Regions from separate parts of the Bacillus sp. es.036 genome, predicted to be linked through region 3. Evidence: riboswitches for the same ligand, from Rfam matches in the RefSeq annotation. Region 3 holds a riboswitch; each other region holds the start of a gene.
What was found. A riboswitch is a leader RNA that binds a small molecule or an ion and turns the genes downstream of it on or off. The one in region 3 is predicted to bind S-adenosylmethionine.
Positions count from the first base shown of each region.

Region 1: linked by a shared signal. The riboswitch ahead of ATG70_RS02325 (hypothetical protein) and the one ahead of ATG70_RS15440 (MetQ/NlpA family ABC transporter substrate-binding protein) in region 3 are both predicted to bind S-adenosylmethionine.
Region 2: linked by a shared signal. The riboswitch ahead of ATG70_RS10530 (YezD family protein) and the one ahead of ATG70_RS15440 (MetQ/NlpA family ABC transporter substrate-binding protein) in region 3 are both predicted to bind S-adenosylmethionine.

Region 1 is NZ_PDIZ01000001.1:436,559-446,448, forward strand. Features, by position in the region: gene ATG70_RS02305 (DEAD/DEAH box helicase family protein) at 1-1,193, shown strand, start outside; gene ATG70_RS02310 (sigma-54 interaction domain-containing protein) at 1,400-2,845, shown strand; gene ATG70_RS02315 (sodium/proline symporter) at 3,094-4,533, shown strand; gene ATG70_RS02320 (acetoacetate decarboxylase family protein) at 4,556-5,299, shown strand; SAM riboswitch class I at 5,450-5,552, shown strand; gene ATG70_RS02325 (hypothetical protein) at 5,652-5,975, shown strand; gene ATG70_RS02330 (DNA/RNA non-specific endonuclease) at 6,259-7,197, shown strand; gene ATG70_RS02335 (flavin reductase family protein) at 7,433-8,029, shown strand; gene ATG70_RS02340 (DUF6141 family protein) at 8,156-8,677, shown strand; gene ATG70_RS02345 (DUF5082 domain-containing protein) at 8,927-9,241, shown strand; gene ATG70_RS22705 (HNH endonuclease) at 9,238-9,890, shown strand, end outside.
Region 2 is NZ_PDIZ01000001.1:2,042,673-2,052,562, reverse strand. Features, by position in the region: gene ATG70_RS10555 (DUF4190 domain-containing protein) at 1-179, shown strand, start outside; gene ispG (flavodoxin-dependent (E)-4-hydroxy-3-methylbut-2-enyl-diphosphate synthase) at 248-1,366, opposite strand; gene ATG70_RS10545 (hypothetical protein) at 1,507-1,836, opposite strand; gene ATG70_RS10540 (DUF1002 domain-containing protein) at 2,021-2,896, shown strand; gene ATG70_RS10535 (NfeD family protein) at 2,968-3,624, shown strand; SAM riboswitch class I at 3,741-3,846, shown strand; gene ATG70_RS10530 (YezD family protein) at 3,943-4,086, shown strand; gene ATG70_RS10525 (phosphoadenylyl-sulfate reductase) at 4,185-4,907, shown strand; gene ATG70_RS10520 (inorganic phosphate transporter) at 4,904-5,968, shown strand; gene sat (sulfate adenylyltransferase) at 5,994-7,142, shown strand; gene cysC (adenylyl-sulfate kinase) at 7,157-7,762, shown strand; gene cobA (uroporphyrinogen-III C-methyltransferase) at 7,814-8,599, shown strand; gene ATG70_RS10500 (sirohydrochlorin chelatase) at 8,613-9,356, shown strand; gene ATG70_RS10495 (NAD(P)-binding protein) at 9,353-9,890, shown strand, end outside.
Region 3 is NZ_PDIZ01000001.1:3,044,971-3,054,860, reverse strand. Features, by position in the region: gene ATG70_RS15445 (S9 family peptidase) at 1-373, shown strand, start outside; SAM riboswitch class I at 468-576, shown strand; gene ATG70_RS15440 (MetQ/NlpA family ABC transporter substrate-binding protein) at 748-1,557, shown strand; gene ATG70_RS15435 (methionine ABC transporter ATP-binding protein) at 1,579-2,613, shown strand; gene ATG70_RS15430 (methionine ABC transporter permease) at 2,603-3,277, shown strand; gene ATG70_RS15425 (iron-containing alcohol dehydrogenase family protein) at 3,439-4,536, shown strand; gene ATG70_RS15420 (L-cystine transporter) at 5,083-6,477, shown strand; gene ATG70_RS15415 (IS3 family transposase) at 6,537-7,013, opposite strand; gene ATG70_RS15410 (IS3 family transposase) at 7,010-7,351, opposite strand; gene ATG70_RS15405 (helix-turn-helix domain-containing protein) at 7,360-7,923, opposite strand; gene ATG70_RS15400 (DUF6843 domain-containing protein) at 8,184-8,681, shown strand; gene ATG70_RS15395 (histidine phosphatase family protein) at 8,741-9,307, opposite strand; gene ATG70_RS15390 (LuxR C-terminal-related transcriptional regulator) at 9,365-9,890, opposite strand, start outside.

The sequences.
Region 1 (9,890 bases), 2.6 Mb from region 3:
GGCTTGGGAATAAGTATGATCAAGAAGAGTTGCTAACAGCACAGTTAAAAGATGAAGTAGCGGATAAAATCCTTCGTGCATGGCTAGAGCATAAACAGTCACGTTCACTTGGATTTTGCTCATCGATTGTACAAGCGAATTTTCTAGCAGAGTATTTTAATGATAAAGGCTACAAAGCGATAAGCTTGCATTCAAAGTCACGGGATTACTCAAGAAAAGATGCGATCGATGCATTAACGAATGATGAGATTGACATTATCTTTACTGTGGATCTATTTAATGAGGGCGTAGACATTCCACCAGTTGATACCCTCTTATTCGCAAGGCCAACTGAATCATTAACGATCTTCACACAACAGGTTGGAAGAGGACTCAGACTTTTTAATGGAAAAGAATACTGTAATATCATTGATTTAATTGGAAACTATCGAAATGCGGATATCAAGCTTTCATTGTTTGATACTTCGCCAGAGCAATCAGGTAAGAAGAAAACAATTGAACCAGTTGTACCTGCAAACTGTGAATTAAATCTTGATCTAAAAGTGGTCAATCTACTTAAGGAATTGAATAAGAAGAGGCAGCCAAGGAAAGAGAAGCTTTTTGATGGGTATCAAGATTTGAAGCTAGAGCTTGGTAGGCGTCCAAGTTATTTAGAACTTCATTTGTATGGCAGAGAAAATAGTCGAGAGTATCGACAGGAATTCGGCTCTTATCCAGGATTTCTGCAGTGGGCAGGGGAGTTGGATTCTTTCGAAGCAAAAGTATACAACTCTTATGAAAGCTGGATCAAGGAAGTAGAACGAACCGGAATGGCAAAAAGCTATAAGATGATCGTTCTTCAATATATGCTAAGTAGGGGAAGGGAGAATTGGTTAATATCTGTAACTCCAGAAGAAGTCGCTCCCTATTTTCATCAGTATTTGACTGAAAAAGAGTATAGACGGAAAATCGATTTTTCGGATAAAGGATCTAGAGCGTTGTGGGAATATGATGAGAGCAAAGTCGCTAGTCTAATTGACAGAATGCCTATGGCGAAGTGGAGCGGGAGTTCTAAAGGCTTGGTTGTATATGAAGATAGGGCTTTTTCGTTTGATTTGGTAGTGGAACAGGACGAGAATGAGGTTCTTTATAAATGGATGAAAGAGATATGTGAGTATCGATTGCATGAGCATTTTGAGAGGAAGGCGAGATGATATCTCGTCTTTTTGCTTTATACTTTTTTGCTTATATCTGGTACCTAATGCTACAGAAAAATTACCTTATGTCGACTTTTAAATCAATATAAACGATTTTATATAAGGTAAATATAAGGAGATAACAGATAGAAATTAGGCCCGTCAAATCAATTATTAAATGTAGTATGATTTAATTAGAGTAGAAATTTGAGGGGGTAGGAATAATGGAAAGAGATTTAGATCAAAGTAAGTTACTTAGAAATGAAAATTTTATCAGCGAAGTTTTTTCAACTATGAGAGAGGGAGTCATTGTTGTAAATTCAGAATTCAATGCAATCTATATAAATGAATCAGCTGAGGAAATGGGCTTTCCTGTTGCGACTTTGTTGGGAAAAAGTCTATTTGAAATCTTTCCTGGCTTAAGTAAGCAAAATAGTACAGTTCTTAATGTATTTGAGACCGGTAAACCTATTAAAGACCATATACAAACTTTTGTTACGAATAAGGGTGAAAGGAAGACGACAGTTACTTCCACCTATCCAATTAATAAAAATGGCAATATCATTGGAGTCTACGAAATTTTTTCAGATGTATCAGGATTACAAAGTATGTCTGAAAAATTGAATGAAATAAAGAAGTTGAGGAAAGGCCCGAATTTCTACGGTAATAAGCACAATGGAATGGCATCGAAAATGATTGGTGAGAGTTCTGAAATGAAGTACCTTAAAGATTTAATCGCAAAAATAGCATCTAGCCCATCACCAATTTTAATTTATGGCGAGACAGGGACTGGGAAAGAATTGATTGTTCAAGAAATTCATGAGCATGCAAGTAGGCATAGGGATATTCCCTTAGTCATACAGAATTGTGCTGCGATCCCCGAATCATTACTTGAGAGTATATTATTTGGAACAGTTAAAGGGAGTTTTACTGGGGCCGAAGATCGTGAAGGGTTATTCGAACTTGCAAGTGGGGGGATTTTGTTTCTGGATGAAATAAATTCAATGCCATTTTCTCTCCAATCAAAATTGTTACGAGTTCTTCAGGAAGGAAAGGTACGCCGAGTAGGAGATTTGAAAGAGCGGGGAGTTGAAGTTCGATTGGTTACTGCAACGAACGTCCAACCATCGGAACTTGTGAAGGTAGGGAAAATGAGGGCAGATCTTTATTATCGGTTGAATGTGCTCTTGATAGAAGTTCCGCCACTTAGAAATCGATTGGAAGATATTCCAGGTTTGGTTAACTATTTTGTTGAAATGTTCAACAGAGTTCTAGATAAAGGAGTGCAACATGTCGAAGAAGAAGCAATGATGTTTTTTTATAAGTACCATTGGCCTGGTAATATACGAGAATTAAAAAATATGATAGAACGAGGAATGAATCTTACAACAAAAGATTACCTTAGCTTAAATGACGTTCAACCACATTCCATTTTGAGTATGCCAATAAAATCAAGCAATGATCACCATTTAAAAAAGGATAGAATTATTTTGAAAAAAGAAGTTGAGGAACTTGAATCCAGATTAATTCAAGAAGCGATAAAAAAATCGGAAGGCAATGTTTCAAGAGCGGCACGAGAACTGGATGTTCCACAGCAAACGTTGGATAAGAAAGTGAAAAAATATAACCTCCAAGAGGAAGTAGCTAAATCGAAAACTACTCTAAAATGAGTAGTTTTTTTAGTAGCTTTATGAGTGATTGTCATAACCAGCTGATGAATGTATTCGTTCTATCAACTTTTAATTTTGGCATGAAACTTGCTTAATATATAGTTGAGTTGAAAATATTATATGGGGGTGGAATGATTGAGCGAAGTGCCTTTTCTAGTACCATTTTTTTATATCATCGTTCCTGTTGTTGGAATTGTTACCACGTATGGTTTGCTTAAATGGATTGAGAAGAAGGAGGCGAGGCATTCTTGATAACGACTTTTATTATTTACTTGATCATAGTCTTTGTTATTGGTGTCGCGGCCGAAAGGTTCATTTCAAAGAGTGAGGAGGGTTATTATTTAGGTGATCGGAGTTTTGGTCCTGTTGCTACTGCTATTAGTGCCGGTTCAACTGATACGAGTGGATGGATATTCATTGGAGCTGCTGGTTATTCCTATTCAGCTGGTATATCTACTATGTGGATGCTTCCAGGCTTCATTGTTGGTTATCTTTTAAACTGGTTCATAGTTGCTCCTAGACTTAGAAAAGCTACAGAAGAAAACAATAGTCTAAGTCTTGCTGATTATTTTGAAAAAAGATTCAATGACAAAAGCCATCTTTTAAAAGTAACAACGAGTATTATCATTGTATTATTTTTTGTTGCATATATGGCTTCACAATTAACAGCAGCCGGTAAAGCACTGGATGCAATTGTTAGTTTGGATTTTAGTCTTGGTTTAATTCTTTGTGCTGCATTTGTAATTGGATATGCCATATTCGGAGGCTATCGTTCGGTGGTATGGACTGATGTAGTGCAGGGGTTCATTATGATTGGAGTCCTTGTATTATTTCCAGCTTACATGATTGTTCAATTAGGAGGTTGGAATCAATTTTTTCAGCAAATAGGTAGCATCGATCCCATTCTCCTTTCTAGTGGTGGAGGTTCAACTGGCGCAGCAGCGTTCGGAGTGATCATGGGATTGGTTGTGTTTGGACTTGGAGGTCCAGGACAACCTCATATCGTACAACGGTTTCTTTCTGCCAAAGATGATCAAACCATAAGACAAGGGTCTATGATTGCTATGATTTGGGTGATTATCGTAATGACAGGCTCCAATTTGCTTGGTTTAATTGGACGAATAGTCATCCCGAATCTTGATGATGCAGAATACGTTTTTCCGCAAATGACTGCAGAATTGATGCCACCTATACTGGCCGGGATTGTGTTGGGAGCGATATTTGCTGCCATTCAGTCTACCTTTTCTTCACAAGTTATGGTTGCTACACAGGCAATTGCCAGTGATATTCTGAAAAGTTTTAAGAAGAAGCAGCTAACGGATTCGCAATATTTAATGATTAGTCGATTAACGATGGTCGGGTTAGGGATTGTTGCGACATCTATTGCCTTATTAAATATCGAAGCTGTATTTACACTAGTTTTATACGCTTGGGCAGGTCTTGCAGCAGCATTTGGACCACTGCTAATTTTGAGTCTCTACTATGAAAATGTAACTAAGTGGGGAGCATTTACAGGTATGCTGACTGGTGCTGTAGTCACTATTGTTTGGAAAAACACACCTTACTCCGCTTACTTATATGAACTTATACCTGGTGCGTTAGCTTCTATCGCAGCGATATTAATTATTAGTAAATTTACTAAAGTGAATTTGAAATTAAGTAAGGAAGAGTTTAAAAACGTAAACTAACAATAATGGAGGAATCTTATTTATGACTGTAAATGTAAAAAGCGGAAGTAATGTCCCTGTTCAATCACCACTTATCCCTGATCCCTTCGTTCCTTATCAATGTAGAGACAACCGAACTGTAACAGCATTCGCTAGAGTTGAGGAAGATATTATCCAGAAGTATTTAGAACCAACACCATTTGAATATGTTGATAATATTATTGCTATTACAATATCCGATTTTGGAAACTGTGATAAAGGGTCATTTCTGGATTGTGCAATTGTAGTTCCGGCAAGATACAAAGACGTGGTAGGTGGACATTACTTATTTGAATATGAAAATGAAGACTTTGCTATAGCGGCAGGGCGAGAACTCTGGGGATACCCAAAAAAGTATGCGGAGCTTTTTCTTGAGGAGAGGGAAGATAAAGTTATCGCAAAAGCAATTAAAAAGGGAAAAGAAATACTTACATTGGAGTTTGATCGAAAGAGTGAAGAAATCGAACTTCCAGGTGTGGAATTTACTCCTCATTTAAATTTACAAACCGTTCCACATCCAGAGGGGAAGGGTGTCATTTACCAAAATGTGATTGCAAGAGATACGTCGCCTGATTTTAAGACGAAATTTGAACAAAGTGGGGCAATTAAAGTAGAGCTAGGAGGAGATCCTACTACACCACTCGAGGACTTCTCAGCTATCGAAGTAATTGGAGGCACTTATATAAAGGGTGATTACTATGCAACTGAAGAAAATGGATGGGGAAGAATTATTGATAGACTTAAATAATTTTTCAAATTCTTATTAGAATTTGAAGGATAAAGAACTTCTTATCTCGCTATATACTAACCACAATAAGAACACTTTCTAAAAACATTTTATTGTTTATTTATCGTGGACAGTCTACCATTATTGAAGTAAACTATAACCAACTAAATAAGGTTATCACGAGTGAACGAGAGTACGGGCTCACTGACTTCACAGCAACCTGCCAGGCGGTAAGGTGCTCCAACCTGCAAAGCATGGCTTTGAATGATAACGCACGGATAGCGGAGGCTCTTTGTTGCATTCATTTGCGATGGAGAGCCTTTTTTGTTCAATTGTTAAATACCTTGTTTATAAGAATAAGGGGGATGAGTTTGTGAACGTAAATCGATTTGCACGAAGCGTCATGGCGAAAAGTTATGATGGGGAAAGTTTTTTATTACACGTGGCAGAAGTCATTGAATGTCAACTGAAGGAGTGGGATGAGGCATATGAAGTCATCGTGATGAAGCTCATTGACTATGAGGTCATTATTAAAAAGGAAAATCGCTCTTATGAGATATTCCTGACAGAGGATGCATTGCTTTCGCTACAACAGAAATCCCCTTATGCGCTGGATCGATATTTGTGGCTGGAATTAGAGAAGCAGGGGCTTCAAATTGTGAGAGGAAATGGGGATTATATTGAGAGTGTGATGTGAGCAAATGTTGATAAAAGAGGATTTTTTCCAATTCATTTTGATGATTCGAAATCGTGGATGTTTGGAGATTAGACTTGGATGCTTTTAAGAATAAGCTGTAAAACTATTTTTGAAATGAATCGTGTATTTTTTCTGAATGCTTTTGAAGTTATTTAATGTGGTAAAATTAAACTCTCAAAGTAATGGATAATAAAAGTGATAGAAGAAATAATGGATCCTGTTTTACTTTTTCTTTTGATTTTTTTAACATTACGAAATTTCCCTATTATAGGAGCGTTCTAATATGAAAACGAAAATGAACTATTTCATCTTATTTTTAACGATCATTTTTATAGTTGGTTGTACCAATTTAGAAGAGGCATCCAATAAAGATGCAGAAACAAATACACAAGAAGTAAGTACAGTTGAAACAAATGAAAATAGTGAAAAAGAAGAAACGAACAGTACGGTTGTTGATGAATCAGTAGAAGACGAAACACCAGACCCAACAGAAGATGAACAGTTCGCAGGATACAAACTTATTGAAGTTGATGGTGGTGATTTGTCTGGACATCGAGAACCTAATGTCGTTGTTGATATTGGGTACGGTGACCGTGAATATTGGGCATTTACGAATGAATACGGACAACTCGTACGCGTCGTTGCTGACGAAATCATTCTACAAGATGATCGTAACGAACCTGTATTATCGTCTGGACGGTACTATTCTGATGAGGCAAAGGTTCCGGGCGTCGAAAGTGACGTGTTAGACGAAGGACATATTATTGCTGATTCTCTCGGAGGGGTATCGAATGCTTATAACATTACCCCACAAGAGAGTACACTCAACCGACATGGTGATCAAGCTTATATGGAAGACGCGATCCGTAGCGCAGGTGAAGCTACTGATTTCGAAGCCATTATCACCTATTCGGATACGGAAAAGCAGATACCTTCAAGTTATCAGTACACGTATACGTTGAACGGAAATGAGATCGTTGATACATTTGACAATGTGAACCCTGATGAGGTCAACGCATCGCTCGGCTTAACTGAGAGCGAGCCTGACGATTCAACGCCTTCAGACACAGAGGGTGATATTTCTAGTATTGATACAAACGGTAATGGACAAGTGACGATTAAAGAAGCAGAGGCAGCAGGTTTCAGTATGCCGATCATGAGTGATCATTGGTTATATCCTTATATGCGTGATAATGATAATGACGGTATGGTTGGTGAATAAGAGTTTAGAAAAAAATATAGAATGTAACACGTAAAGGGTAGATTGGTAATCTAAATGGATAAGCATTCTCTTGATCCAGGACATTCTATAAGGCAGACCCCCGTTCTACCATTTTGTTTCAGGGTAGATTATTCCAGAAAATATACACTTAGCTGTTTTTTTATGTCTTGTTACGACTAACTTTTGAATTCAGAAATAGGTATTTGAAACAAAAGTACATAGAGGAGTGAAACCAATGGATTTAACCCCTTCTGACCTAAAAACAAAAGATATTTACAAACTACTAACTGGCTCCGTTGTTCCAAGGCCGATTGCCTGGGTATCAACCGTGTCTGAAGACGGCGTTCATAACTTAGCACCATTTAGTTTCTTTACCGTTGCTTCCACAAAACCTGCCATTCTCGCAATCTCTATCGGTCAGGGATCAGGTGAGCGTGAGGGTATGGAGAAGGATACGCTCGCAAATATCCGGACTCAAAAAGAGTTTGTCATCAATGTGGTGTCGAGCTCTCTTGGAAACGAAATGCAAAAAAGTGCAGAGAACGTGCCTGCGGAAGTCGATGAATTTGAGCATGCTGGGTTAACACCGATCGATAGTAAGACGGTGCAGCCGAAGCGGGTGAAAGAAGCGTCGATTCATATGGAATGCAAGCTCCATCAAATACTTCCGCTTGGATCTAATGCCCTTGTTCTTGGGGAAATGAAGCACTATCATATTCAGGATGAGGTGTATCTAGGAAACTATAAAGTTGATCTCGAAAAGCTTTCTCCTCTTGGAAGGCTTGCGGGGAACTATAGTGAGAGTAAGGAATTTTTCACGTTGCCGAGGTGAGGTTAACAAAATTTCTATAATCAACCTGCTTTCTAACTTGAATCCCTGCAGCATACTTTAAAGAGTGGTTGAAGAGTTTCTGTTCGCTCAGGGTGTTATTCTTAGTATAGGTATAGGGAGGGGCTGATGAATTTGAACCAGCAAATCCACTACAAAGAAGTCCAGCGTCCAAACCAGATCTGGATCTGGGCGATTGTGCTAGGCATCGCGATCCTAATGTGGATTGGCTTTTTCCGTCAGGTCGTGATGGGCATTCCGTTTGGGAGTCATCCAGGTACTGATATGGAAGTGATCATGTTATGGATTATTTTCGGGATTGCTTTTCCAATCGTGATGCTCGGATGGCTGCGACTGATTACTGAGGTGAGGGACGATGGGATTAATGTGCGATTTGTCCCATTTCATCTAACACCTCGTGTTTTCTTCTATCAGGATATTACGCGTTATGAGAGTTTGAACTACCGTCCACTTCGTAGGTTTGGTGGATGGGGAATCCGATGGAGTTTCAGCGGGGAGAAGGCTTATTCCATTAGTGGGAAGCAGGGCGTTTTAATCGACGTGAACGGTGAGAAGGTTTTGATTGGATCACGGGAACCGGAGCGGTTGGTGGAAGTGATGGATCGGGTGAGTGGAAACGATAATAAGTAGATACGCTTGTAAACAGCATAAGAGGTTCATAGAAATAGTCCTTTTCTCTTGGTAGAAAAGGACTATTTTTGTGGAATGCGTCGAAAGACATAGAAAAGAAGGGAAAGAGAGGGTATTCTAAGTTTAGAAATTAATGGAAGATATGAGAGCGATCATTTCCTGCTCGACAATACAGCGGCTATACCTAACTAGACGTACACATAGACTTCATTTGTGGTGAAACGAGGTTTGGTCGAAAAGGAGGTTGCGGTGTTAAACGAACTAGAAGAATTTAAACGTTATTTAGAGCGTATGAAGTATCGGGCAGAAGCCGAGGCGTTGGAAGCGTATCTAGGAAAGGTAAGGGAAGCTAGATTTGATATCGATGATAGTAAACGAGTCTTTGATCACCATCATTCGACTTACTCGTCGAATTGGGTTGGAGAGGCACGTGAAGCTTATGAATCGCTTATCGGAGAACTCGAACACGCAACTCAAAGTGTGTATGCGGTTCATGAGGAACTGACCTCTGCGATTAACGAAGAAATCGACCGACTTCTTCAGAAAGCGGAGGGCCTAAAGTGACGAGAATAGCAATTAAACCAGAACAATTAGATCAGCTGGCAAGCGGCATCCAGGATGCCGAGCGAAAAGCAGATGAAGCGATCAGCGATTTTAAATGGAACTATCAATCTCTTCTAATGAACATCACGGGCGCGAACACCGGTAAGATTGATGCTCTTCAAGCGGAGTTACAGTATGAGATGCGCAAATACCGGGACAAGCTCCATGACTTACAGGCGGCAGTGAAATTAACTGAGAGAAAAATGACGGAAGAGGATAGGTCGCTTTCGGCGAAGTTTGGTCTTATGGCATTAAAATTCAGTGGTTTAAACAAGCTGTTTCAGAATTATGATCCTATCACGGGAGAAGCATTAAGCTGGAGTGACCGTCTTTTTGGGAAAAATCCACTTACGGCTTCATATGATGGCGTATTTGGAGAGATGTTTCCGTACCTCCAGCATGCCCTGAACCCACAGGTGATTCAGAGTAGGGTGAAGCAAACGTATGAAAGTGTCGTGCTTGATCCTTTATCAAAAACAACGGCTTATCTAGACGAGGTACGCCAGGATGTGTCGCATAGTGTGGTAAGGTACTCAAGCTATGTGGATCGCTGGTGGGGAGAGACGCAGCAGAAAGTTGATGAAGCGCGGAATACGGCACGGAGCTTTTT
Region 2 (9,890 bases), 1.0 Mb from region 3:
TAGCAGCGCTTGCTCTATCCGTTATTTCTTTGTTCATTCTTCCCGTCATTCTTGGAGCAGCGGGAATTGTGGTAGGATTTGTTGCTAGGAGAAAGGGACTGACAACGCTTGGATCATGGGCGGTAGGTGTCGGTGCCGCTTCAATGATCATCAGCTTATTCTTCGCACCGTTCTTTTAGTTATAACCGAAATAGAAAAGCCAGGCACTCTTTCGTGCCTGGCTTTTCGTGTCTACAGGAACAGTTTCTTAAGAGTTAGCTTCTGCTTTCTCTTTTTCTTCTGCCATTTTCTTGTAGTGTTCTTCTGCTATTTTATCTACTTCTTTTTTCAATTCTTCTACCATTGTTTCTTCAGGAACCTTGCGGATGATTTCTCCGTGACGGAAGAGAAGACCTTCACCTCTAGCGCCTGCAATACCAATATCCGCTTCACGTGCTTCACCAGGGCCGTTTACGGCGCAGCCAAGCACAGCTACTTTAATTGGTGCTTTGATCGTTGAAATATACTCTTCAACTTCATTTGCAATCGAAATTAAATCAATTTCAATTCGTCCACATGTTGGACAAGAAATTAATGTTGCAGCGTTCGCAGCGAGACCAAATGATTTAAGAAGTTCTCTAGCTACTTTAACTTCTTCAACAGGGTCAGCACTTAGAGAAATACGTGCCGTATTTCCAATACCTTTAGAAAGAATAACACCTAAACCAGCGGCACTTTTTACTGTACCAGCAAATAGCGTTCCAGATTCTGTGATCCCAAGGTGTAATGGATAATCAAATGAGCGAGCTGCGAGCTCATAAGCTTCTGTAGCAAGTTGTACATCAGATGCTTTCATTGAGACAATGATATCGTAGAAATCAAGGTCTTCAAGAATTTTAATGTGATGAAGGGCACTTTCAAGCATACCTTCAGCCGTTGGGTATCCATATTTCTCAAGGATTTTACGCTCTAGTGAACCAGCGTTTACCCCAATGCGAATTGGAATACCTTTTTCTTTAGCAGCCTTAACAACTGCCTCCACTTTTTCACGACGCCCAATGTTACCTGGGTTAATTCGAATCTTGTCTGCTCCACCTTCAATTGCTTTGAGGGCAAGCTTGTAATTGAAATGGATGTCAACGACAAGAGGAATATTGATTCTTTTTTTAATTTCTGGAATCGCATCTGCAGCTCGATCATCTGGACAAGCAACACGTACGATCTGACAACCAGCTTCCTCAAGACGATTAATTTCAGCTACTGTTGCTTCCACATCGTGCGTTTTAGTGGTTGTCATACTTTGAATAATAACTTCATCGTTACCGCCTATCGTTAAAGGACCTACTTTAACAGGTCTTGTTTTACTACGGTGGGTAATTTCATTCATGCGAAAATCGCTCCTTTTACATGTAGGATTGCTTACCTCATGATTTAGATCGCTTTTATATGCTTCCCTAGTAGGGAATAAGACTCATCTGTAATACTATCCCATTGTAGCAACTTTACAGAGCTATTGACAAGAAATAATCACTGAGCAGATGTGTTGGGATAAGTTGGTATCTTATATTCTTTTCCTATTTGTATCCCTGTAGGATGAATTTTGTTTAACGTTTCAAAATCGTGAACAATCGTTTCAATTGCTACAGGAACCGATCCATTTGCTTTTTCCACTAAAGAAAGAACGGTATCACCAGCGTTGATTTTGTAAACCACATAGGGAGCATCGTCTTTTGGTGGAGCGAGTACTTCTGCTGCTTCAGACTCCACTCTGGGTGAGGGGAGTGTCCCAGTTGTTAAATCATAGTAAGTGGTGTGAAGAATTAGGAGTAAAAGGATTCCCATTAGCAACTTTTTCATCGCTCTCACCTTCCTATCGGGTTTATTTCTTTTATATAAAGGTATGCTTGTCCTTCCATGATATGACAGGTTTCTTAATGAATTATCTTTTCTTTCGAGCAACTGTCGAGTAGAATACAAGGAGATGAGAAGTCTAAACATCTACTCATCGAGCAAGCCTTACGTTTAAAAAGGAGATCAAAACATGTTTAAAAAAGTAATGCCATTTTTTCTGTCGATGTTGTTGATCATGTTCATTGTGCCAATTGTAACGTTGGCTGATGCTAGCGTTGGTGATGTCATTGTGACACTTGGTGAAGATTTATCAGAAGAGCAAAAGCAAACGCTGTTAGAAGAAATGAAAGCATCAGACGATGTCATGACCGTGACAGTATCAAATGAAGAAGAGCATAAATACCTTGGAAACTATATTAGTAAAGCCTTAATTGGTACGCGTGCCTTGTCTTCCTCCTCGATTACAATTGGTGAGAAAGATGCTGGGTTAAGTGTTGAAACAAAAAATATCAACTGGGTTACAGATGAGATGTATGCCAATGCTTTAATAACAGCGGGAGTAAAAGACGCTGATATCTACGTGACAGCACCAACGGAAGTATCCGGTACGGCAGCTTTAACTGGTTTGATTAAAGCGTATGAGTTAAGTTCAGATGAAGTCATTCCTGAGGAACAGAAACAGGTTGCAAATGAAGAATTAGTAACGACTGCTCAATTAAGTGATAGCATTGGTGCTGATAAAGCAACAGAGTTAATGACGAAAATTAAAGATGAAATTGCTACAAATCCCCCTGAGACAGAAGAAGACATGAGAACGATGATTAAACAAACGGCTAGCGATTCAGGAATTGAACTAACTCAAGAAGAACTAGACGGACTTGTGGCACTGTTTAATCGAATGAAGAATCTCGATATCGACTGGGATCAAATGAAGAGTCAGCTCGAGAATGCGAGAGAAAATCTTGATGAATTTTTAAACAAAGATGAAACACAATCTTTTATTAAGAAAATAATAGATTTTTTTATTGCGCTTATTGATGGAATAAAAGGGGTATTTCAATCGTAAAGTGACAATGGACTGAAACTTTCTTCTCTCGTTATACGTATTAAGAGTGGAAAGAAAAGGAGGGAGCGAGGATGGAAATCCTATCTTTGCCTGCAGTTGGTTTTCTTGTTGTCTTACTTAGCGTGCTTTTCTTATTCGGAGAGTTGCTTGTTCGAGTAAAAGGGATTTTTGGATTGATTGGAATCCTGATCCTTACATTCTATTTCAGTTACCATTTAACATCATTATCATCTATGGTTTGGATGGGTCTTGTGTTTGCGGTTGGTCTTGGATTAGTTATTCTAGACGGAAAATTATTGAATGACGGAACGTTTGGACTGATTGGATTAGCAATGATGGTAACGGCAGTTGCTATACCTTCCCCAACTTTTCTGTATGGACTGCTTGTTTCAAGTGGATTTTTAATTGGAACTGCTGCGTCCTTTCTATTTTTAAGAGTATTTCCTGCCAGGTCCATGTGGACGAAGATGACGCTAAAAGATCGTCTTAGTAGTGAAATGGGATACAACTCGATGAATGTGGAGTATAAAAAATTAGTTGGAGAAACAGCTATCGCCCTTACTCCGTTTCGACCGAGTGGGACAATTGAAATGAACGATAAAAAGTATAGCGCGATTTCAGCAGGAAGCTGGATCGATAAGGATGCGGTAGTTGTAGTAACCTCTGTTGATGGAACGCGCATTGTAGTAGAAGAAAAGAAAGTAGAAAGTAAACGTCATCCGATATAAAACTGAGCCTCGAGTCATAGATTCGGGGTTTTTTTCATATTCTTTACTAATCCGTTTATCCCGATCTCTAAACTAGGGTTGACAGATTGTTAGATAATAGTTAAGATTTAGAAAATAACTTATCAAGAGAGACCGAGGGACTGGCCCGATGACGTCCAGCAACCTGCCTTCGAGGCAAGGTGCTACTTCCAGCAAAATGGAGTCCATTTTGGAAGATAAGGTGAATTAAGGTAACCTAATCTGTCTTTCCAATTTGGGAAGGCTTTTTTAGTTGTTTAGCCTCTCCTATAGATTATGATGAGCAAGGGAGGTTGCAAGATGGGAAGCAAGGAGCAGAACTTTTCAGACGTTGCAGCGCGTATTGAACGAATGCTAAGTACGTTGAAGTATGGATCGATTACACTTGTTATTCAAGATGGAAAGGTGATTCAACTTGAAAGAAAAGAAAAAGAACGACTTTAATTTTAGCGCTGACTAGAGACACTAGAGGCGGTTCTAACCACGGTGGTTAGGACTGCCTCTTTTTTTAGGATAATTTGATTGCAATAGGAGGTTTTGTAATGGAATGGTTATATGAGAGCTGGTCAGGCGAGGAGCCGGAATTCAATCAGCATTCAGATACAAAAGGAGCATTGGAAGTTCTTAATTGGGCTTATCAAACTTATAAAGAAGACATCGTATATGCATGTAGTTTCGGTGTGGAAGGTATTGTTCTCATTGATTTGATTTCTCGTGTAAATGAGGAAGCGGAGATTGTTTTTTTAGACACCGGACTTCACTTTGAAGAAACGTATCAATTGATTGAGAAAGTAAAAGCGAGATATCCAAAGCTTAAGATAAAGATGAAGCAACCAAAAGAGTCTGTAGAAGAGCAAGCATTAAGTAAAGGGGAGGCGCTTTGGGAGAAGGATCCAGGGCAATGCTGTAATTTACGAAAAATTGTTCCTTTACATGAAGAACTAGATGGCGTAAGCGCCTGGATATCGGGCTTAAGAAGAGAACAGTCCCCTCTAAGACAAAAAACGAATTATTTAAATCGAGATAAAAAATTTCAGTCCATAAAAGTTTGTCCACTCATTCATTGGACGTGGAAAGAAATTTGGCGCTACGTCTACGAGAAAGATTTACCATATAATCCCCTTCACGATCAAGGCTATCCAAGTATCGGCTGTGCCGTATGCACAGAAAGAGTTTTGAGTGGAAGTGATTCTAGAGCGGGGAGATGGGCAAGTCAGGAGAAAACAGAGTGCGGATTGCATCTTGATTCCGCATCAAGCCGATGACGATTTTAGTGATTACAGTTGCGCTGTTTTTTGCCATGAATATTGGAGCAAGTGGTGCAGCTGCATCAATGGGGGTGGCCTATGGAGCTGGTGCCATAAAAAAAAGACGCACAGCACTAGCTATATGTGCTTTCGGAATAGTAGCCGGGGCCATTTTTGGTGGAGGGAATGTCATTAAGACGATGGGCAGTGGAATTATTCCCACCTCAGTGCTTAGTTTAAAAGTGATTCTGATTATATTCATTTCAGCGACAACGGCACTTTTTCTAGCAAATATTATGGGGATCCCTTTATCAACGAGTGAAGTAACTGTTGGATCAGTTGTAGGGGTAGGCATTGCATACCGTGCATTGTTTTTTTCAAATGTTATAGTCATTATGCTATTGTGGATTATTATTCCAGTTATTGCTTTTGTGACAGCCTTAATAGTAGGGAAAGGGTTGAAGGCTCTAAAAAAGCGTTTACACCTTACAACAAAATGGCAAAAAACGCTTACTATCGTTTTAATTGCAGCTGGATTTCTTGAAGCATTCTCGGCAGGAATGAATAATGTGGCCAATGCAGTTGGCCCTTTAGTAGGAGCGGGAGTTCTTTCCCTTTCTCACGGTGCGTGGTTAGGGGGAGCATTTGTTGCTTTAGGTGCACTTGTCTTTGGAAGCCGCGTACTTGAAACGAATGGCTACCGCATTACACGTTTTTCGCTAGGTGAAGGGTGTGCGATATCGGGTACGAGCGCTGGGCTAGTAATCGGTGCTTCCTTTTTTGGAATTCCAGTCCCACTTACACAAATTACGACTTCTTCAATCATTGGAATTGGTACAGCAAAAGATGGCTTTCAACTCTGGCAAAAAGATGTCATTACAAAGATGTTAAAGGTATGGGCCGTTTCACCAGTTTTTTCATTAGTTATTTCTTACAGTATGATTAAGCTTTTTCTAGAAAGTGACCTGTACACGTTAATAGCAATCGGAAGCGTTATTCTTGCAACGGTAGGATCAGGAAGTTTGATTCGATCAATTCGTACACAAAAAAGAACCTTACAAGAAAAAGAAAGTTTATAAAACATTTTATTTTGGAGGGATTACTATGACAACAATTCATGCACATGGTGGAAAACTGATCGATCGTTTTAACCCAGATAAAAAGATAGAAGGAATTCAAAAAGAAATAGAATTAGATAAAACAGCTTTAAGCGATCTGGAATTGATTGGAACTGGAGCATATAGTCCATTAACCGGTTTTCTTAATGAAAGTGATTACACATCAGTTGTTCATAATCTTAAATTAGAAAACGGTTTGCCGTGGAGTATTCCCATTACGTTACCAGTAACCGATAACGTCGCTAAAAAAATCTCTCTTGGCGATGAAGTGAAGCTTATAAGCGAAGGAACCGTATATGGTACTGTGACCGTTGAATCGATCTATCAACCAGATAAGGTAGTAGAAGCAAAACATGTTTATTTAACAGAGGATAATGATCATCCGGGCGTAAAAAAAGTCTATGATCGACCTAATGTATACATTGGTGGACCTATTTCGCTTATTAAAAGAAGTGAAAAAGGTCAGTTCGATCGTTATCATTTTGATCCAGCTGAAACGAGAGCTTATTTTGAAGATCAAGGTTGGCAGACAGTGGTTGGATTTCAAACGAGAAACCCTGTTCATCGAGCCCATGAGTATATTCAAAAAACAGCTCTCGAAACAGTGGATGGGCTTTTCTTAAATCCACTTGTAGGTGAAACGAAATCAGATGACATTCCAGCAGAAATCCGCATGGAGAGCTACGAGGTATTACTTAAAAATTACTATCCTGCTGATCGTGTTCATCTTGGAGTTTTCCCTGCTGCAATGCGCTATGCAGGGCCTAGAGAGGCAATCTTCCATGCAATTGTACGTAAAAATTTCGGATGCACACATTTTATTGTTGGAAGAGACCATGCTGGTGTAGGTGATTATTATGGTACGTATGACGCACAGAAAATCTTCAGTCGGTTTACAAGCGAAGAATTAGGGATCATTCCGCTTTTCTTTGAACATAGTTTCTATTGCAAGAAGTGCGATAGCATGGCTTCAGCGAAGACGTGTCCTCATGGTAAGGAACATCACGTCATTTTATCAGGTACGAAAGTACGGGCGCTTTTACGAAATGGTGAGCAACCTCCTGCAACGTTTAGTCGTCCTGAGGTAGTTGAGATCCTTATTAAAGGAATGAGCAAAAATGCAGTTAAAGCATAAGGAGGAGATTCGTGATGACAGTAAACAATAATTTAACGTGGCACGATACAGTAGTAACGAAAGAAATGAGACAGAAGAGAAACCAGCACAAAAGTGCTGTTCTCTTCTTTACAGGATTGTCAGGGTCGGGGAAATCTACATTAGCGAATGATGTATCACGAAAGCTACATGAATTAAACGTTCAAAGCTATGTACTTGACGGAGATAATATCAGACAGGGATTAAACAAAGACCTTGGTTTCAAAGAAGAAGATCGTAAGGAAAATATAAGGCGTATTGGAGAGGTATCGAAGCTTCTCGTTGATAGCGGTCAATTTGCAATTACTGCTTTTATTTCTCCCTATCAAAGTGATCGACAGGTTGTGCGAGAACTCCTTTTGAAGGATGAGTTTATTGAAGTGTATGTAAAGTGTCCTTTAAATGAGTGTGAGCTTCGAGATCCTAAAGGGCTATATAAAAAAGCTCGTAGTGGAGAAATCCCTTACTTTACAGGGGTGTCCTCTCCTTATGAAGAGCCTGTTAATCCTGAATTGATTGTTGATACGTACAATGAAACAAGAGAGAGGTGCGCAGAAATCGTTCTTTCTTATCTAGTAGATCATCAGTTAATCACAACATGAGTATCAAAAAATAAGGTCTATTGAAATAAATCGTATCGAGGAGGAAGTGAAATGGGGAAAGTTTTCCTAGTTGGAGCAGGGCCAGGTGACATTGATTTAATTACAGTAAAAGGTGTGAAATGCATTGAGCAAGCAGATGTCATCCTTTATGATCGACTAATTAACAAAGAATTATTAGAGTACGCCAAGGAAGGCGTTGAGCTTATCTATTGTGGAAAGCTACCAGACTATCATACCCTAAAACAGGAAACCATTAATCGTTTTCTCGTGAAGCATGCGCTAAAAGGAAAGGTCGTGACAAGATTAAAAGGAGGAGATCCTTTTGTATACGGGCGAGGAGGTGAAGAAGCTGAAGCTCTCTCGAACCATGGGATTCCGTTTGAAATTGTACCTGGTATTACTTCCGGGATTGCTGCACCTGCCTATGCTGGCATACCGGTGACACATCGCGATTTAAGTTCAACATTTGCGTTTGTAACAGGACATCGTAAAGATGGTGAAGAGGAAGAATTACGCTGGGAGAGCCTCGCAAAGGGAATCGATACCCTTGCCATCTATATGGGAGTGAAAAACTTACCGTATATATGCTCAATGCTTCGCAAGTATGGCAAGAAGAAGGAGACCCCAGTTGCCCTCGTCCATTGGGGTACAACTCATACTCAACAAACAGTTACAGGAACTCTTGAAACAATTACAGACGATGTGAGAAAGGCAGAAATTCAAAATCCGAGTATGATTATAGTAGGGGAAGTTGTGAACTTAAGGGCGAAGTTAAACTGGTTTGAAAAAATGTCGTTAGATAAACAAACCACGAAGACTGTCGTAAGTGCATTATAGGAGGTGAATGAAAGTGAAGGCTGTTCTCTATATTTGTCACGGTAGCCGCGTAAAAGAGGGAAGAAATCAAGCTTTAGAATTCGTTAATAAATGTAAAGAAGAACTTTCGTACCCAATTCAAGAGACCTGTTTTCTTGAGCTTTCAGAGCCTGATATTTTCGGGGGCATCACCGCATGCGTCAAAAAGGGTGCGCTCGAAATTGTAGTCATACCGGTTTTGTTACTTGCTGCTACTCATGTGAAGAAAGATATTCCGAATGAAGTAGAGCGTGTCTCTAAACAATTCCCGTGGGTAACTTTTCACATAGGACGTCCACTCGGTATCCATGATAAGTTGATCTCTGTCATTGAAGAAAGAGTAATGGAAACGAATGCCTCCCTCAGAAAGGATGCTAGTGCGCTTCTCGTGGGGAGGGGAAGTAGTGATCCTGATACACTAAGCGATTTAGATCAAATCGCAAATCGAATACTTGAGAAGATACCGTTTCAAAAAGTGTCTGTGTGCTATCTTGCAGCAGCGAACCCAACCTTTGATGAGGGGATTAAACAGGCTCAATCAGACAACAATAGTCAGGTTTTTGTTATTCCTTACCTTTTATTTACAGGTATACTAATGAAAGAAATGGAACAAAAAATAAGCAGGCTAGAAAAAGGTGGTCCAGATTTTTATCTTTGTCACTATCTTGGCTACCACAAATTATTGATAGATGTATTGAAAGAAAGGGTTGTAGAAGGATTTGAGGGAGGAAGCGGATGAGCGAATATCCTGTTTCTCTAAACTTGACAGAAAAAAGAATCGTTATAGTTGGCGGAGGTCGTATCGCACTGAGAAAGCTTAAAGGGTTACTTGGGTGCGGTGCTATTCTTACAGTGGTTAGTCCTGAAATTAATGAAGAGATCAAAAATTTTGTGGATTTTGACACTATCACTTTCGTTGAACGAGAAGTTAGAGGAAGTGATTTACAAGACGCATTTTTGATTATTGTAGCGACAAACTCGTTTGAAGTGAATGAATTTGTCATTAATCAAGTGGGAGATCATCAGCTAGTCAATGCTTCTCACCAGGCTGATCGAGGGAACGTATCTTTACCTGCTACGCTTAAGCGAGGGAGATTAATTATTTCTGTTTTTACAGGTGGAGCGAGTCCTCTGCTCGCAAGAAAAATCCGAGATGATCTCTCTTCTAAGTATGATGAGTCATATAGCAAACGTTTGGAGTATTTATATGAAAAGCGGTTGGCCATAAAGAGCGAAAACATAAGCGAAAGTGAAAAGAAGAAAGTATTGGAAA
Region 3 (9,890 bases):
TTCAAACTGGAAGAGCTTCTATGGGGTAAGTGACATCGGCTATTTCTTTACTAAGTGGGAAGTTGGAAGTGATCTTGATGAGAACCCTGATAAACTGTGGCACCATTCTCCTTTGAAGTATGTCGATCAAATTCAGACGCCACTTCTTATTATGCATAGCGAACATGATTACCGCTGTCCTATTGAGCAGGGAGAGCAGTTGTATATTGCCTTAAAACATCGTGGCAAAGATACGATGTTTGTGAGATTCCCAGATTCAGATCATAATTTATCTCGCAGTGGGCATCCAGAGTTAAGAGTGGCGAGGCTGAAGCATCTCGTAAACTGGTTTGATCAACGCGGAGGGCGCGATTCGACAAATACCGGGGAGTGACAGGCACTCCCGGCTCGCGTTTTTTCTCGATCTGCCCTTGACGCCTTTCGAGAAAGGTACTATACTATTGAAAATAGTTAAATAATATTGAAAACTCTTATCAAGAGTGGCAGAGGGACTGGCCCTATGACGCCCGGCAACCATCTCAGTTCGTGAGAAAGGTGCTAAATCCAGCAAACGAGCAATCGTTTGAAAGATGAGAGGGAGTTCAAGCACGGCTGATTTGTTATCCGAAATCACTCAACTCTCTCTGTACTTTACAGAGGGAGTTTTTTTATTGGGTGGGATTTTAACAGAAAAAGGACCTTTTTCGCTTTTAAGTTTTAGTGCTAGAACGCTTTACAATACTACATATTTCAGGAGGAGATTCAAAGATGAAGAAATCATTTTATTTACTAGGAGCACTACTATTAGTCTTTTTGGCAGCCTGTTCAGGGAACGAGGCTTCTGGAGGCTCTGAAGAAGATGGTCCACTTAAGGTTGGGGTCACGGCTGGTCCGCACGAAGATGTGATGAACAAAGTAAAGGAAGTGGCAGCGGAAGATGGGTTTGAGATCGAAGTGATGGCATTCAATGATTACGTAATGCCGAACACAGCGCTTGATGAAGGGGAACTTGATGCAAACGTGTTTCAAACAGAACCGTATTTAAATGACTTTGTACAAGAAAGAGGCCTGGATCTAACGAAAGTTGCGTCCACGATTAATTTCCCAATGGGGATATACTCCGATCAATACAAAAGTCTTGATGAATTGAAAGATGGAGATAAAGTCGGTTTACCAAACCATTCCACCGGAGAGCCAAGAGCATTACAGCTCTTTGAAAAAGCTGGCCTTATTGAGTTAAAAAAAGGTGTTGGAGTGGAAGCAACGATTAAGGATATTGAAAAAAACCCATTGAATCTTGAATTCATTCCACTAGAAGCTTCTCAAATTCCTAGACAGTTGGAAGAGCTTGCGATCGCGGCGATTAATACAAACTACGCGATGGAAAGCGGACGCGTACCGAAAGAAGATTCACTTGAGATGGAGGCTGATGATTCCCCGTGGGTAAATGTTATCGCGACGAAAACAGAGAATACAGAAGATGAACGTATTCAAAAACTAGTGAACTATTATCATACGGATGAAGTGAAAGAGTTTGTTCAAGAAGAATTTGCAAAGTCAGTAGTCCCATCCTGGTAATTTGAAAGAGGAGTGAGCACGATGATTCGTTTAGAAAATATAACGAAAACGTATAAGAATGGTGACAAGATCACTAATGCGGTTGATGATGTTTCGATCGAAGTTGAAAAAGGAAGCATCTATGGCGTCATTGGCTATAGTGGGGCTGGAAAAAGCACGCTCGTTCGAATGGCGAATCTGCTAGAGAGACCGACTGAGGGAAAGGTATATATTAATGGCATTGAGCTCACCTCTTTGTCTACGGGAAAGCTTCAAAAAACAAGACAGCGAATTGGCATGATCTTTCAATCCTTTAATTTGTTGAAAACGGGGACTGTTCACCAGAACATTGCGATTCCACTTAAGCTAACGGGCGTACCCAAAAAAGAAATCGAAAATCGGGTGGATAAATACTTAGAGATCGTTGGGTTATCGGACAAGCGCGATGCTTATCCTTCTCAGCTCTCTGGAGGACAGAAGCAGCGAGTTGCGATTGCGCGTGCGCTTGCTCATGAGCCTGAAGTTCTTTTATGTGACGAAGCAACAAGTGCCCTTGACCCTGATACGACGGAATCGATTTTAGCACTGGTGGAACAAATTAATCGCGATTTTGGCATTACCATTTTACTCATTACTCACGAAATGCATGTTGTGCAGAAGATTTGTCATGAAGTCGCTGTGATGGAGAATGGGAAGGTCATTGAGCAAGGCAGAGTTGTTGATATCTTTAGTCAACCAGCGACATCCACGGCAAAACGGTTTGTGCAGTCGCTCTTCCAAGATGAGCTTCCAGAGTCGCTCGTTACGCGTTTGAAAGAAAGCGGTCAGATCGTGAACCTTTCCTTTATTGGCGAGCGTTCCGAAAGTCCGGCTCTTGCGCATGTTAGTAAAAAGTTCGACGTGTATCCGTCGATTTTAGCCGGAAATATTACGCAGCTAAAGGATCAGCCGTTTGGGAGACTTGTCGTTCATTTGGAAGGTAATGCAGATGAAACGGATCGAGCTGTCACCTTTTTAGAAGAAAGCGGCGTTGTCGTCGAAGGATATGTTCAGGAGGTGGAAGCCCATGTCAGCTAAGATTTCGGAATTCCTCGACCTTTGGGGAGCAGATATTTGGAGTGCTATTATAGAAACGTTTCAGATGGTTGGGATTTCCCTCCTGATCTCGGTATTAATAGGGCTTCCGCTAGGTGTGTTACTCGTTTTAACACGACCTGAAAAAGCACTTGAAAACAAGGTTCTTTTCCGCTTACTAAATGCGGTTATTAATGTGATCAGGTCGATTCCATTCATTATTCTACTCTTTTTCATTTTACCTTTTACGAAAATGATCGCAGGTACAACAATCGGTGTGAAAGGCGTGATTGTGCCGCTCGTTGTTTTTACAGCTCCGTACATTGCGAGGCTGATGGAATCCGCCTTACTTGAAGTAGATCGCGGAGTTGTTGAAGCATATGAAGCGATGGGTGTTAAAACGAGACACATTATTTGGCACGTTCTAGTCAGAGAATCGCGATCCTCGATTGTGCTCGGGTTAACGATTGCTACCATCGGACTCATTGGGGCAACGGCCATGGCTGGACTAGTTGGCGCAGGTGGACTTGGAGACCTTGCTTACCGCTATGGGCATTTGCGGTATGAAGTTGATGTGATGTACGTGACGGTCTTTTTGCTCATTGTCCTCGTTCAGGGGCTGCAGTCGTTTGGTAACATTCTTTCCGCTCGATTGAAAAAAGATTAGGTTGTGTGAACAGGGGTGCAATTCCTGATGTTTTTCCTTTTTTTGATGCACTTTCTTCTATATAAAAGGGGATTGGAGTAAAGCGTGTGATAGATGCAGGTGTTTCTACATTAAATAAAAGAAACAAAAAGTGGATTCAGCAAGCTTAGGAGGAATGAAAAATGGAACCAATACAAGTTAGAGCAACCCCAGGACATTATGAATGTCGACCGGGAGTTCTTCAGGAATTACCACGGCTGCTTCAGGAAGGACGATTTCAAAAAGTGTTTGTTATTTCAGGAAATCGATCCTGGGAAGCGGCTCAAGATTACTTTCCGGATTTGTCTGAATTTCATACGGCTTATTCCACGTATAGTGGGGAGTGCTCTGAATCAGAAATTGCAAGGCAAGCGGAATTAGCGCGGATTCATCATGCCGATGTCATACTTGGAGTAGGCGGAGGAAAAGTGCTCGATGTAGCAAAAGCGGTTGGAAATGAAGTGAATAAAGACGTGGCACTCGTACCCACGCTTGCTTCTACATGCGCAGCGACCACGCCCCTTAGCGTGAAGTATTCAGATGAAGGCGAATTTATTACGTATACTATTTTTCCAAGAAGTACATATCTTGTTCTTGTAGAGCCCGAAATTCTTTTACAGTCGCCAATCGCTTATTTACGAGCCGGGATTGGTGATACGCTGGCCAAATGGTACGAAGCGAGAGCATTAATTGAAGGGCTACCTTCTACGCCTGTGTCTGTACAATTAGCATACGAGGTTGCTAAAAGCTGCCGCGATGTGCTTGTGAAGGATGGTGATCAAGCGGTTAAAGATCAGCAAAAGGGTTATTTGAGTGATGCGTTTATCCGCGTCGTTGAAACGAATCTTTTATCTGGAGGAATGGTAGGCGGGCTTGGTGATCGTTATGGACGAATTGCTGGAGCGCACTCCATTCATAATGGGTTAACGCATGTTGCGGAAGCACATTCTTTTCTTCATGGTGAAAAAGTTGCGTACGGTATTTTAGTACAGCTTGTACTAGAAGGGGAGTGGGCGGAAGTAAGAGGGTTGTTTTCTTTCTATGAGCAAATTGGTTTGCCGCTCTCATTAGAGTCACTTGGGGTTGCGTCTGCAAATGTGGAAGGCGTCGGTGATGTGATTGCTGAATACGCGACGAAAGAAGGAGAGTCGATTCACTTTCCAACGGCTTTACCTGTTTCGAAAAGTGATGTCGTTGAAGCGATCCTGGGCTTAGAAGCTTTGCAACTGACGTTAAGCTGAGCTGATAGCTAAATGCAAGAAAAAGTCCCCTGGCTGCGTTCAACATCCAGGGGGCTAGCTATGGTAAGGGGACCTTGCGAGCAGATCAAGGTGTCGATTATGGTGATCGCGTAGGTGCTGCTGTTCATGATGGTTTGTTTTAAAGACGTTCTTGATAAGCAATAAGATCGTCATAGAAATTCCTCCTTATAGGATTTAGATGTTAGCGGCGGTTGATAATTTCTTGTTCCAGCACATATATGTTTTCCATCAGAAGTACCTCCTTCGTTTCTTTTGTTACTTTCATTCTACGCCGCAACGAAATGAAATAAACCGGCCACCGGTACGGTTTTTATCTCATCCTTAAGAAGGAGGTTTTCTCAGCCTTCTCCCCATTCGACAAATAACGGGGAGTGACAGGCACCGTTCCAACCGTTCCACAGGCACCGTTCCGACGGTTCTGCTTGACAGTGCCACAATATGGTAGTATTTTAGATTAATGCCGACTAAACTTATAAGGATTATAAAGTTTAGTCTCAAGATAATATTAAAGAGGGGGAATTCAGTATGGATACATTTATCGTTATTGTGAATATTGCTATTTTACTTGTTCTTATTGGTGTATTAATTAAGATGCAGCAGAAGCATGTATCATTTAGTAAGCGGGTTTTTGCCGGATTAGGTTTCGGTGTCGCGCTAGGGGTTTACTTACAAATTGCATTTGGTGCTAGTTCGGAGATTGTTAGTCAAACATCCGATTGGTATAGCATTGTAGGAAGCGGATACGTTCGCTTGCTAATGATGATTGTTATTCCGCTCGTTATGGTTTCGATCATTCAATCGATTACAAATCTTGAGAAGACGTCAGAGCTTGGAAAGATGTCAGGTTGGATCATTGGTATTCTTGTTTCCACTGCAATGGTTGCGGCAATCGTTGGAGTCGGAAGCTCGCTTATTTTTGACTTGAATGCCGAGCAAATTGAAGCAGGTCAGGCAGAGCAGGACCGAGGAAGTTATCTTGAAGAAACGCTTGGTAGCGTAAAGGATATGAGTACTCCAGATAAGATTCTTGCTTTTATTCCAGCCAATCCGTTTGAAGATATGACTGGAGCTCGTCCAACCTCCACGATTGCCGTCGTTATTTTCTCAGCGATCGTAGGGATTGCGGCACTTGGCGTACGCCGGAAAAATCCTGAGCAAGCGGCCGTTTTCACGAACGGTGTTAATGCCGTTTATGCAATCGTGATGCGTATCGTTACGCTTGTTCTTCGGTTAACGCCTTTTGGCATCATGGGCTTAATGGCAACAACAGTAGCTCAGACGAACGTAGCTGGAATTCTTGAACTTGGAAAATTCGTTCTCGCATCATATCTCGCCTTACTTGTAATGTTTATCATTCATTTAATTTTGATTGCAACTGGTGGATTAAATCCACTTACTTATTTGAAAAAGGTTCTACCTGTTCTTACATTTGCTTTTACATCACGTTCAAGCGCAGGGACAATTCCGTTGAATATTTCTGCACAGAAAAATAGCCTTGGTGTTGATGAAGGAACAGCGAATATGTCAGCTTCGTTTGGCGCTACGATCGGTCAAAATGGTTGCGCAGGCATTTATCCTGCGATGCTTGCAGTGATGATCGCGCCAACAGTTGGCATCGATCCGCTTAGCCCAGGATTTTTAATTCAGCTTGTGCTAATCGTAGGCATTAGTTCATTTGGTGTCGCTGGTGTTGGCGGCGGAGCCACTTTTGCAGCATTGATCGTCCTTTCTTCAATGAACTTACCGGTTTATTTAGCAGGACTTCTTATTTCTGTGGAGCCTCTCATTGATATGGGACGTACGGCTCTTAACGTAAACGGTGCAATGACATCAGGAACGCTCACTTCCCGCATTCTTGGGAAATTTAATCATGATAAATTTAACGATTCGAACGCAATTGAAAAAGATATTGCCGTATAAAGAAAAAGGAACCCCGCTTCGAATAGGAAGGTAGTGACCCCTAAAAGTTAGAGTTTTTATTATGCAGCTGTTTGGCTGGTTTGAGTTCGATATTGTATCGGGCTTAAACCAGCCAATTTTGCTTTTACGCGTTCATGGTTATAATAGTCCACGTATACCTCAAGTTTTCTTTTCAGTTCTTCATAAGAGACAAGCTCTTCTCCATAATACATTTCTTGTTTGAGAATCCCGAAGAAGTTCTCCATGGCCGCATTATCGGCACAGGTTGCTTTTCTGGACATACTCTGGAAGATTCGATTCTTCTTTAATGTCTTCACCCACGTGTTGTGCTGATAATGCCAGCCTTGATCTGAGTGGATGGTGGTCCGATATTTGGCTTCCGTTCGAATGGTTTCTAACGCTTCAGTCAAAGGCTTTAAAACAAGATTGAGTGCGGGTCGGTTGGAAATCCCAAAAGAAACAATTTCTCCATTAAATAAGTCCATCATCGGGCTCAAATAAAGCTTTTCATTTCCTCTACATTTAAATTCAGTCACATCTGTGACAATTTTTTGGAGACGGACGTATTGAATCTGCGTTTCAATCGGTTTTGAGCCACTTTTCCAACCGTACCTTTGTACGATTTATACCGGGATTTCCGAGTGAATTTTTCACACTTCAATCCCAACTCACTCATCATTCGTTGCACTTTTTTGTGGTTGATGACATATCCCTGGTTTCGAAGCGCTAAGTAAATGCGGCGATATCCGTATTTTCCCTCGTGCTTATGGAAGAGTTCCTTGATCACTTCTTTCCACTCTTTATTTGGATCTTCGTTCTTTAATTGCGTTACCTGGTAATGATAGGTGGCCTCGGGAATGGCTACTCTCCGCAAAGCGTCCTTTAATTTGAATCCTTCTTTTTTGAGTTCGAATACCAGCGCTGCTTGTGCTTTTCGAGATAGGCATTCGGGTTCTCCTGAAAAGCTTTTAACTTTTTTAGATAGGAAATCTCTAATCGCAGAAGCTCATTTTCGCGTTCTAGTTGTTCTTCACGCGTTAACTCTTTTTCTGATTTCGATGATTGTTGTTTGTGATTTTTTGGCATAGGTGGCCGTCCTTTCGCTTTTTCTTGGAGGCCTCCGATTCCTTCCTTCCGTAATGTACTAGACCAATTCGCAATTAACGAAGGATTGTTCATTTTAAAGGCAATCGCAGTCTCCCGATAAGAAGCGCCTGTCTGTTTCATAAAGTTTAATACATTTAACTTAAATTGGACAGGGAAGACTTGTCTTGAACGCTTTCTCTTCAATCCCTCTTCTCCAAAGGTTTGATAAGCACGAACCCAACCAATGATGGGAGATTTATGAGGCATTCCATACTTTTTGGCTAATAAAGTGTATCCCAGAGATCCTTGGAGATACTCCATTACCACTTCTAATTTAAATTTTTCACTATACTTTGCCATACAAAAACACCCCGAAAGTTAGTTTTTAACTCTAACTTTCGGGGTGCACCACCGAAGCGGGGTTTTTTAATTTCTTCAGTACTCTTCGCTCGGTAAGATTCGTTTCGTAATGCAATAAAATTGAAGAATTTCCATTATAAGGTCACAAGACTAAGCGACTCATTTCTGATTCGCTCCTCTTGTGAAATCCTGCAATTGAAGGAAGTGCGGCAGTCACCGTCGAAAAGAAATAAGGGTATAAATGGTCAGGGGGGAAGCGAATGTATTGGCACAGGCTGCTTGTTTTAAGTCTAGTGATCGTCGTGACGGCTTCTTGTTCATCACAGGCATCGGTTCAACATGAAACAACCGATACAATTCATCTCGTTCCGGAAGGTTTTGAAGGGAAATTGATCGTTATTTATAACGTAGAAGGCGCACCTAAGTTAAAAAAAGAAAAAGGTTTTACGGTGGTCCCTTATGATCAGGATGGCACGTATTTAACATCAACGGAAGATATGGAATATGGGGGAGTAACAGATGAGTTTTATTACGTTGATCAAAAAGATAAGCGTACCCCCATCGAGACAAATTGCACGTATCTTTTCCCGAATAGCGGCATTACTATAGCGGATCGGCGCTTGCTTTATAATGCTTTTTACTTAACACAGTCACACTGCAGTGACGACTTTCACGGAAAGGGTCCGGAAAATGCGAGCAACCGAAATATTACAGGCAGTGTAGAAGAGAAGCTTAAGGAAGAAGGGTTATTGGAGTAACCACATAACGATAAGAAAACGACGGCGAGTTCGGTGGGGTCACCACCTTCGCCGTCATTTTAGTTTGCTCTTTCCCATATTCTCTCGACGTTCATCAAGGTTTCTTCTTCAAACGTCAGGCAATACACATCAGGCATATCAAGGTTACGCCAGAAGGTGACATCGTACTTCTGATCGAAATGACTCATGATTAATGCAAGCATATTTCCATGAGTTCCAATGACAATGCTTTTTCCTTCATATGTTTTTAGCACGTCCTTCAGTGCATCAATGCCGCGATTACGGGCTTTTTCGTTTGATTCACCACCTGGATGTGCATAGGATTCATTAAGCCAAACGGTTTCTATTGCTTCCTGGAAATTTTCAACCGACTTTCCGGCGAGCGTTCTTTCTTTAAATGCTTCGATCAGTTGAATGTCCTTATTGTGCTGTAGAGCGATGCCTTCAACTGTTTGAATTGCTCGCTTATATGGACTAGAAAGGATCACATCGACGTGGTTTTCAGCCATCTGGTGCGTGAGCAATTTCTGATGGTGGTGGCCATTGGACGATAATCCACGACCGTACTCATCTGGTGAATAGGTCGAGTGCGCATGGCGGACAAGATAGATTTCTGTTTGCTTCATTAATTCACCTCTTTAAAGCAGCGGGGGTCAGGTACGTACCTGACCCCCATACCGCCACTATTTTCTCTCAAGCATCACACGGGTAAGCTGAGTCCGGTTTTTTACACCGGTTTTTTCATAAATACGGCTAAGGTGTTTTTTAATTGTAACTTCGCTTAAAGAAAGAGTCTGTGCAAGTTTGGCATTAGAATATCCTTGTATCACAAGTGAAACTACTTCTTGCTCACGAGCAGTGAATTGAAAGCGGTGTTGCGGCGTCTCAGATAGATTAACTCCAAGGGCATTTGCGAACGTTTCAAGATAGTGAGAGAGCCGAGCATTTCGTAAATCAAGCTCATATGTTTTAGAAGGTCGATCAGGCCCATAATCAAAATGCATCGCTTCTGGAATTTCATTAAATCGAAACTGTTCTAATAAATCTTGATAAAAAGGAAGGGGCGTTGAAGCAACGAGGATCCCTTCGGTTAACACAAGCGGAAGAAGGTGGTAAAGAAGTGCTTTTCGATCTTCCATCTGTTTTGGGTTTTTCACGCCTAGGTATCGAATGACCCAGCCTGATGGTGTATCTTGTGAAAGAATACGC